Regions from separate parts of the Pseudoalteromonas sp. NGC95 genome, predicted to be linked through region 1. Evidence: predicted binding sites of a transcription regulator. Region 1 holds the regulator's gene; the other holds the start of a gene.

Region 1 (4,644 bases):
CCAAAAGAAAAGCGCGCAACAGCGCATATATCAGTGCCAAGTGGTAATTTTGGTAATGTGTGCGCCGCAATGATTGGTGCGGTTATTGGTTTACCTGTTGGCAAATTAAGTGCAACAACAAATCAAAATGATACTGTGCCGCGCTTTATGCTTGATAAAAACTGGACGCCAAACGCAACGCTTGAGTCGCTTTCAAATGCGATGGATGTAAGTAAGCCAAACAATTGGCCGCGTGTACAAACAATGTTAGATAATAACTGGTTTAGCTACGATAATTTTTATTCAACAAGCGTAAACGAGCAAGACACGCAAGCCGTGATGAAAAAAATTCAACAAACTGGCTATGTTGCAGAGCCTCATACTGCTATTGCTTACCAAGGTCTTGTTGAAAATCGTGCACCTGGTGCAGCGGGTATCTTTTTAGCGACAGCTCATCCTGCTAAGTTTAAAGAAAGCGTAGAGGGTATTCTAAATATTGAATTAGGTATGCCAAAACCACTTGCTGATGCACTAGCAAAACCATGCCTAGCAAGCGATATGAACGCCGATTACGACGCGTTACGTACCGAAATGCTCGCTAAATTAGGCTAAGTTAAATTAAAAGGAAAAGCGGCTTGAGCCGCTTTTTTTATAACTTTATACGGATGAGTACACTTAGTTATATTTACTAATTAAATGTAGTAAATATAATTCATTTAAAATTATTATGGCTTTATAAAAAAATATCATCTTAAAAGAGCTGTGAAATAGTTTCAATCCCTGTTTAAATATCCTCAACTTAAGAGCGTAGGCAAAGAGTCGTTTAAAGCGTACAATAAAGCCTCTAAAAAACACCATACACGTTGCCCTAGGAGACCCCAATGTTAGAACGTAGCATGAATATTTCGGATTTTGATCCAGAGTTATTTGACGCGATAACCAAAGAAACTGCTCGCCAAGAAGAGCATATCGAACTAATCGCTTCAGAAAACTACTGTAGCCCACGCGTACTAGAAGCGCAGGGTTCACAGCTTACAAACAAATACGCAGAAGGTTACCCAGGCAAACGTTATTATGGCGGTTGTGAGCATGTAGATGTTGTTGAGCAATTAGCAATTGACCGTGCTAACGAATTATTTGGTTCTGACTACGCTAACGTGCAGCCACATGCTGGTTCGCAAGCTAATGCAGCTGTTTTTCTAGCATTATTAGACGCTGGCGATACTGTATTAGGTATGAGCTTAGCTCATGGTGGTCACTTAACTCACGGTTCTCACGTAAGCTTCTCTGGTAAGCTTTACAATGCAATTCAATACGGACTAGATGAAGCAACGGGCGAAATTGATTACGCACAAGTTGAAGCACTAGCACTTGAGCACAAACCAAAAATGATTATTGGTGGTTTCTCAGCATACTCAGGTATTGTTGATTGGGCTAAATTCCGTGAAATTGCTGACAAAATCGGTGCTTATCTGTTTGTTGACATGGCTCACGTTGCGGGTTTAATTGCGGCAGGCGTTTACCCAAGCCCTGTTCCTCATGCACACGTTGTAACTACAACTACGCATAAAACACTTGCAGGCCCTCGTGGTGGTTTGATTATTTCTGCATGTGGCGACGAAGCAATCTACAAAAAGCTTAACAGCGCTGTTTTCCCTGGTGGCCAAGGCGGTCCTTTATGTCATGTTATTGCAGCAAAAGCAGTGGCATTTAAAGAAGCACTTCAACCAGAGTTTAAAGTATACCAAACACAAGTTGTTAAAAACGCAAAAGCAATGGTTGCTGTAATGCAAGAGCGCGGCTACAAAATCGTTTCTGACAAAACTGAAAACCACTTATTTTTACTTGATTTAATCGATAAAGATATCACTGGTAAAGATGCAGATGCTGCCCTAGGCAACGCTAACATCACAGTTAATAAAAACTCAGTACCGAACGATCCACGCTCACCATTTGTAACATCTGGTTTGCGTATTGGTTCTCCTGCAATTACTCGCCGTGGTTTTACTGAAGTAGAATCAAAAGAGCTTGCTGGCTGGATTTGTGACGTACTAGATAACATCACTGATGAATCTGTACAGGCGCAAGTTAAAGAAAAAGTAAAAGCAATTTGTGCAAAATTACCTGTTTACGCTTAATTGCATAAGCGGCAGTAATTTAGAGCACATAAGCCCTAATTTTTGCTAAGATAAAAGACCGCTATTTAGCGGTCTTTTTTGTTTTAAAACGGAAGTACCGAGCTATGCATTGTCCATTTTGTACCGCAAAAGATACTAAAGTTATTGACTCACGCCTTGTTGGCGGAGGCCATCAAGTTCGCAGGCGTCGTGAGTGTAACGACTGCCACGAGCGCTTTACTACATTTGAAGGCGCTGAACTGGTTATGCCTCGTGTTATTAAACAAGACGGCAGCCGCGAACCATTTAACGAAGATAAATTATTAAATGGCTTAAATCGCGCACTCGAAAAACGCCCAGTGAGCACAGAGCAAGTAGACGAAGTAGTGAATATAATAAAATCGCAACTACGCGCAACGGGTGAGCGAGAAATTTCAAGCCATTTGGTGGGGGAATGCATTATGGAAGCCCTCAAAAAGCTCGATAAAGTAGCGTACGTAAGATTTGCCTCTGTTTATCGCTCGTTTGAAGATATACGCGAATTTGGCGAAGAAATTGCCCGCTTAGGGGAGTAATACCAATTTTATTAAAAACATGATCATTCTATCGCATTAAATAGCGCACTCACTGCGTTAAAAATTATTCATATAGAACAACTATATGTCATAATTTTCGCCTTGTTATTGCGCTATTTTCTTAGCGCTATAATAGACCACTTATTTAACGCAATTGGTATAATAAATGCTGAACCAAGTTCCTTTTACCGAACATGATGAAATGTATATGGCACGTGCCATAGAGCTTGCCAAAAAAGGCCGATTTACTACCACGCCTAATCCTAATGTTGGCTGTGTATTAGTTAAAAATAATCAAATAATTGGTGAGGGTTTTCATCAATTAGCAGGTCAAGGCCATGCTGAAGTAAATGCACTGGCAATAGCTGGCAATAATGCACAAGGTGCAACGGCTTATGTAACGCTTGAACCGTGTAGTCATTATGGGCGTACGCCACCGTGTGCTGAAGGCTTAAAAAAGGCGGGCGTTGTAAAAGTAATTGCCGCTATGGTTGATACAAACCCACAAGTTGCAGGCAAAGGCCTTAAAATACTGAGCGATGCCGGTATTGAAGTTGCTTATGGATTACTTGAATCACAAGCTCGCGCACTTAACGTTGGCTTTTTTAAGCGAATGGAACAAGGCTTACCTTATGTGACCTGTAAAATGGCAGCAAGCATAGATGGTAAAACAGCGCTTAAAAATGGGCAAAGTAAGTGGATCACAAGTCCCGCTGCTCGCCAAGACGTACAATTATACCGAGCGCAAAGCTGCGCTATTTTAACCGGTGCCGATACCGTGTTAGTAGACGATGCTAAACTTAATGTGCGACTAAGCGAGTTGCCTTGCACGCTACCTACCGATTTACCGCTTCGCCAGCCCGTGCGTGTTATAATTGATTCACAGAATCGTTTAACGCCCAACCTTGCTTTATTTAAAATCCAAAGTGATGTAATAATATTTACGATTAAGGTTGATAAATCACTGCAATGGCCACATTTTGTAAAGCATATTGAAGTAAGTGAAAGTAACGGCAAAGTTGATTTACAGGCTGTTTTAGAAAAGCTTGGGCAACTGCAGTTTAATAATGTTTGGCTTGAGAGCGGAGCAACACTTGCTGGTAAAATGACAGAGCTTGATTTAGTTGACGAGTTTGTTTTTTATTTGGCGCCTAAATTAATGGGCCATGATGCAAAAAGTTTAGTTAATTTTCCTGAATTGACGAGTATGCAAAACACCGTTGATTTAACATTTAATGAATGTGCGCGCATTGGTGACGATTTACGTATCACCGCGTTAAAAACTCATTAAAATCACTTAATAAAAAGAGTAGCGCTATGTTTACTGGGATAATAGAAGCCACAGGCAAAATTGCTTTATTACAAAAAAAACAAGGCGACTTAGCCATTCGTATCCAAAGTGCTGACCTTGATATGGAAGACGTAAAGCTAGGCGACAGCATTGCAACCAATGGCGTTTGCTTAACTGTAGTTGATAAACATATTGACGGTTTTAGTGCTGATTTATCTAACGAGACGATTGGTTTAACCGGTTTTGCTCACTATGCTTTAGGGCAAACGGTGAATCTTGAAAAAGCCATGCAACCTGTTTCGCGTTTAGGCGGTCATTTAGTATCTGGCCATGTTGATGGCATAGCAACTATTACAAGCATTACAGCAAACGCTCGAGCAACAGAATATTGGCTTACAACCGAAGAAAATTTAATGAAATACATCCCGTACAAAGGTTCGGTATGTATTGATGGTATAAGCCTGACAGTAAACGCTGTAGAAGGTAATAAATTCAAATTAACAATTGTTCCACATACGAGTGAGCAAACCACAATTGCTCACTTTAAAGTAGGCACTCAAGTTAATTTAGAAGTCGATCAAATTGCACGTTATTTAGAGCGCCTTATAAAAGGTGCAGAGCAACCAACGGGCTCTGATATTTCGATGAGCTTACTCGCTAAAGCGGGTTTTATTAAATAACG
Region 2 (4,644 bases), on a different contig from region 1:
TGGGTGCAAAAGTAACTGGCATCGATATGGGCCAAGAGCCTCTAACCGTTGCTAAGTTGCACAGTTTAGAAACTGGCGTAAATGTAGATTATATAAAAGTGCCTGCAGAAGAGTTTGCAACACAGTACCCTGAGCGCTTTGATGTAATAACGTGTATGGAAATGCTTGAGCACGTTCCCGACCCAGCATCTATCATTCATGCTGTAGCTGCACTTGCCAAACCAGGCGCGGACGTGTTTTTTTCAACCCTGAACAAAACACCTAAAGCATATTTATACGCGATTGTTGGCGCTGAAAAACTCTTAAAAATGGTGCCTGAAGGTACACACGACCATAAAAAGTTTATAAAGCCTGCACAACTTATTGCATGGGCAGAGCAAGCCGGTTTAAAAGTTCGTGCAAGTACAGGGCTTTCTTATAACCCACTATCAAAGCAATATACGCTCAATAGTGACGTTAGCGTAAATTACATACTTTATTTTGAGAAGTTAGCTTAATGGCTAACTCTCAAGCCCCCCTACCCCTTATTGAGTACGATGCATTTTTATTTGATTTAGACGGCACCCTACTCGACACCGCTGATGATTTAGGTGCCGCTTTAAACGCAGTTCTTATTAGCAATAAAATAGAACCTGTTAGTAGTGATATATACCGTCCTGCGGCATCTAACGGCGCAGGCGCATTATTAGAGGCTGGTTTTAAAGAATTATGGGCTAAACAACCCCAAAGCGAGCTTATAAAGCAATTAGTTGACGAGTACGCCACAAACATAGCAAATCACACACGTTGCTTCAGCGGAGTTGAATCGTTACTTATCGCCCTTGATCAGAAAAAGATCAAATGGGGGATCATGACTAATAAACCAGGGTTTTTAACCGATCCTTTAGTGGCAGCTATTCCCGCATTAAAAAATGCCAGTGTGGTAATAAGTGGCGACACATTAGCTGAAGCGAAGCCATCACCTCTACCACTGCTACATTGTGCAAAGCTTATGCAGGTAGAACCAAGCCGTTGTTTATACATTGGTGATGCACAACGTGACATACAAGCAGGCAAAGCGGCAGGTATGCATACCGCAACGGCACTTTGGGGTTACATCCCAAGTAAAGATGAAGCGATAGCTTGGGAAGCCAATTTTAACTGGCTAAGCCCAATTGATGGTTTTAACCATATATAGTGCTATGTTAATTATTAAACACTATATATTGTGATTATGTTAGTTTTCACACAAAGCTTGCTGATAAAAAAAGCAGTCAGAATTTATTTTTAAAATGCGTAAATTTAGCAGATCATTAGTTTACTTTTTAAACGCCTTTGGTTGAGTGGTCGTTTAAGTGTGAGCGTCTACTAACACAAATACGCTATACCGAAGTTATCCACAAATAGGGGCAATTATGTCCCTTGCAAAACAACTCAGACCACATTAGAGTTTTATTAACACTTTGATGGGATTGATATTTCAATTAAGTGGAGGGGCTAACACCATACTCAAATTTTGAATATGATGTTAGCAAAGACACTTGCTCGAGTTTTAAGAAAGTGCCCAAGTTTGGAAGTTTGAGCGTAACTTATTCTTATATTCTCAGCAAGTGACTAACTCAGATTTAGGATAACTAAAATTGAAGTTCAGTTTATCTATAGAAATATCAGAAAGTGTAATAATAGGTATTTTTAAAATTATTACACTGAGCAGCATGCTCTTTGTATAAATTTAAATGGGCTATCTTTTAGCCCATTTCTATATCTTCCCTCTAATTATGCTTTTTATTTATAAAAGCGTTCAACCATGAACACTAAACAACTCACTTAGATAGTGCACTGAAACCATATATAGTGCTATGTTAATTAATAAACACTATATATTGTGATTGTGTTAGTTTTCACACAAAGCTTGCTGATAAAAAAAGCAGTCAAAATTTATTTTTAAAATGAGTAAATTTAGCAGATCATTAGTTGATTTTTGCATATTTCAACTTAAATGATTGTTCGAAGGTGAGTGTCTACTAACACAAATGCGTTATCCCAAAGTTATCCACAAACAGGGGCAATTATGTCCCTTGCAAAACAACTCAGACCACACTATCTTGTGATCTCTAAATTGAACAACACCAGATATTGTGGCCAAATGTTATTCAATTAAATTCGCCAATACGGTGAAACCTATAATAAATGAGTATGTACCTTGCTTCGGCGAGGCATAAAGCATTGGTCAAAATACATAATTCCCAAGGAATACAGGCAAATGAACCAACAGTTATCTGTAAGCAAACGTGACGGGCGCAAAGAACCTCTTGATCTGGATAAGATCCATCGCGTTATTGAATGGGCCGCCGAAGGTTTAAGCAACGTTTCGGTTTCGCAAGTTGAATTAAAATCGCACATTCAGTTTTACGACGGTATTCGTACTAAAGACATTCACGAAACCATCATTAAAGCAGCAGCGGATCAGATTTCAAAAGAATCGCCTGATTATCAATACTTAGCTGCACGTTTAGCTGTATTCCATTTACGTAAAAAAGCGTACGGTCAATTTGAGCCACCACGTTTATTTGACCACGTAACAAAAATGGTTGGCGATAAACGCTACGATGCTCACTTATTAGTAGATTACACAGAGCAAGAATTAGACGAGCTTGATGCATATCTTGATCATTCTCGCGATCTTAACTTTAGCTACGCGGCTGTAAAACAGCTTGAAGGTAAGTATCTCGTTCAAAACCGTGTATCGGGTGAAATCTACGAAAGTGCACAGTTTTTATATATTTTAGTAGCAGCGAGCTTATTCTCTGACTACCCACGTGAAACACGCGTTTCTTACATTAAGCGCTTTTACGACGCAGTATCGTTATTTAAAATATCTCTACCAACGCCAATTATGTCGGGTGTACGTACACCTACTCGCCAGTTTAGCTCGTGTGTATTAATTGAATGTGGCGATAGCCTTGATTCAATTAACGCTACATCATCTGCTATTGTTAAATACGTTTCACAACGCGCAGGTATTGGTATTAATGCTGGTCGAATTCGTGCGCTAGGTAGCCATATTCGTAACGGCGAAGCGTACCACACAGGTTGTATTCCTTTTTATAAGCACTTTCAAACAGCTGTTAAAAGTTGTTCGCAAGGTGGTGTACGTGGCGGCGCTGCAACATTGTTCTACCCGCTTTGGCATTTAGAAGTAGAGAACCTACTTGTACTTAAAAATAACCGTGGTGTAGACGATAACCGCGTTCGCCACCTAGATTACGGCGTACAGTTTAATAAACTAATGTACTCTCGTTTAATTAAAGACGACTACATTACGTTATTTAGCCCATCAGATGTGCCTGGTCTTTACGATGCATTTTTTGAAGACCAAGCTGAGTTTGACGCGCTTTACGTAAAATACGAACAAGACGAATCGATTCGTAAAAAACGCATTAAAGCGATTGAGCTTTTCTCTATGTTTGCGCAAGAGCGTGCAAGTACAGGTCGTATTTATTTACAAAATGTGGACCACTGTAATACACATAGCCCGTTCATTGCTAAAGTCGCGCCTATTCGCCAATCTAACTTATGTTTAGAAATTGCATTGCCAACTAAGCCACTTAATAACGTAAATGACGAAGAAGGCGAAATTGCCCTTTGTACACTGTCTGCGTTTAACTTAGGTGCAATAGAATCACTTGATGAGCTTGAAGAGCTAGCTGAACTTGCAGTACGCGCACTTGATAACTTACTTGATTTCCAAGACTACCCAGTACCGGCTGCTAAAAATGCAACTATGGGTCGTCGTACACTTGGTATAGGTGTAATTAACTACGCATACTACCTAGCTAAAAACGGTAAGCGTTATTCAGATGGCAGCGCAAATGCATTAACACATAAAACTTTTGAAGCTATTCAATACTACTTGATGAAAGCATCAAACGAGCTTGCTAAAGAGCGTGGTGCCTGTCCTAAGTTTAACGAAACAACGTATTCACAAGGCATTATGCCAACAGATACGTACAAACGTGATTTAGATAAAATTTGTGATGAGCCACTTCATCTTGATTGGGATACACTACGTGCAAATATTAAAGAGCACGGTATGCGTAACTCAACACTAAGTGCGTTAATGCCATCAGAAACATCGTCGCAAATCTCTAATGCAACAAATGGTATTGAGCCACCACGTGGACATATTAGCGTTAAAGCAAGTAAAGACGGTATTTTAAAGCAAGTTGTTCCTGAGTATGAGCGTTTAAAAGATCAATACGAGCTACTGTGGGACATTCCATCAAACGATGGTTACTTGCAGCTTGTTGGTATAATGCAAAAATTTGTAGACCAAACAATTTCTGCAAATACAAATTATGATCCAAACAAGTTCGAAGGCGGTAAAGTACCTATGCAAGTCTTATTAAAAGACTTACTAAGCGCGTACAAACTAGGTGTTAAAACCTTGTACTACCACAATACTCGTGATGGTGCCTCAGATATGCAAGAAGATACTCCAGAAGTGGAAGATGATGATTGTGAAGGCGGCGCGTGTAAAATATAACTGCTGATTTTTATTTTAAGCGGGCATTTAGCCCGCTTTTTCTGATAGTTTTTTGAGTGATAAACATGTCTTATACTACTTTTAGCCGAAACCATAATAACCAAATGCAAGAGCCAATG

What was found. The regulator NrdR, encoded in region 1, represses ribonucleotide reductase genes. The targets are predictions, from matches to a motif close to AAACACNANATNTNGTGTTT.
Region 2: nrdA (class 1a ribonucleoside-diphosphate reductase subunit alpha) is a predicted target of NrdR. The motif match lies at 2,104-2,123, and genes of this name have one in related genera.

Annotation. Positions count from the first base shown of each region.
Region 1 is NZ_JADYWR010000032.1:17,886-22,529, reverse strand. It holds gene thrC (threonine synthase) at 1-591, shown strand, start outside; gene glyA (serine hydroxymethyltransferase) at 861-2,117, shown strand; gene nrdR (transcriptional regulator NrdR) at 2,222-2,671, shown strand; gene ribD (bifunctional diaminohydroxyphosphoribosylaminopyrimidine deaminase/5-amino-6-(5-phosphoribosylamino)uracil reductase RibD) at 2,838-3,962, shown strand; gene I6E70_RS19075 (riboflavin synthase) at 3,989-4,642, shown strand.
Region 2 is NZ_JADYWR010000011.1:132,618-137,261, forward strand. It holds gene ubiG (bifunctional 2-polyprenyl-6-hydroxyphenol methylase/3-demethylubiquinol 3-O-methyltransferase UbiG) at 1-497, shown strand, start outside; gene I6E70_RS12085 (HAD family hydrolase) at 497-1,177, shown strand; gene nrdA (class 1a ribonucleoside-diphosphate reductase subunit alpha) at 2,243-4,525, shown strand; gene nrdB (class Ia ribonucleoside-diphosphate reductase subunit beta) at 4,591-4,644, shown strand, end outside.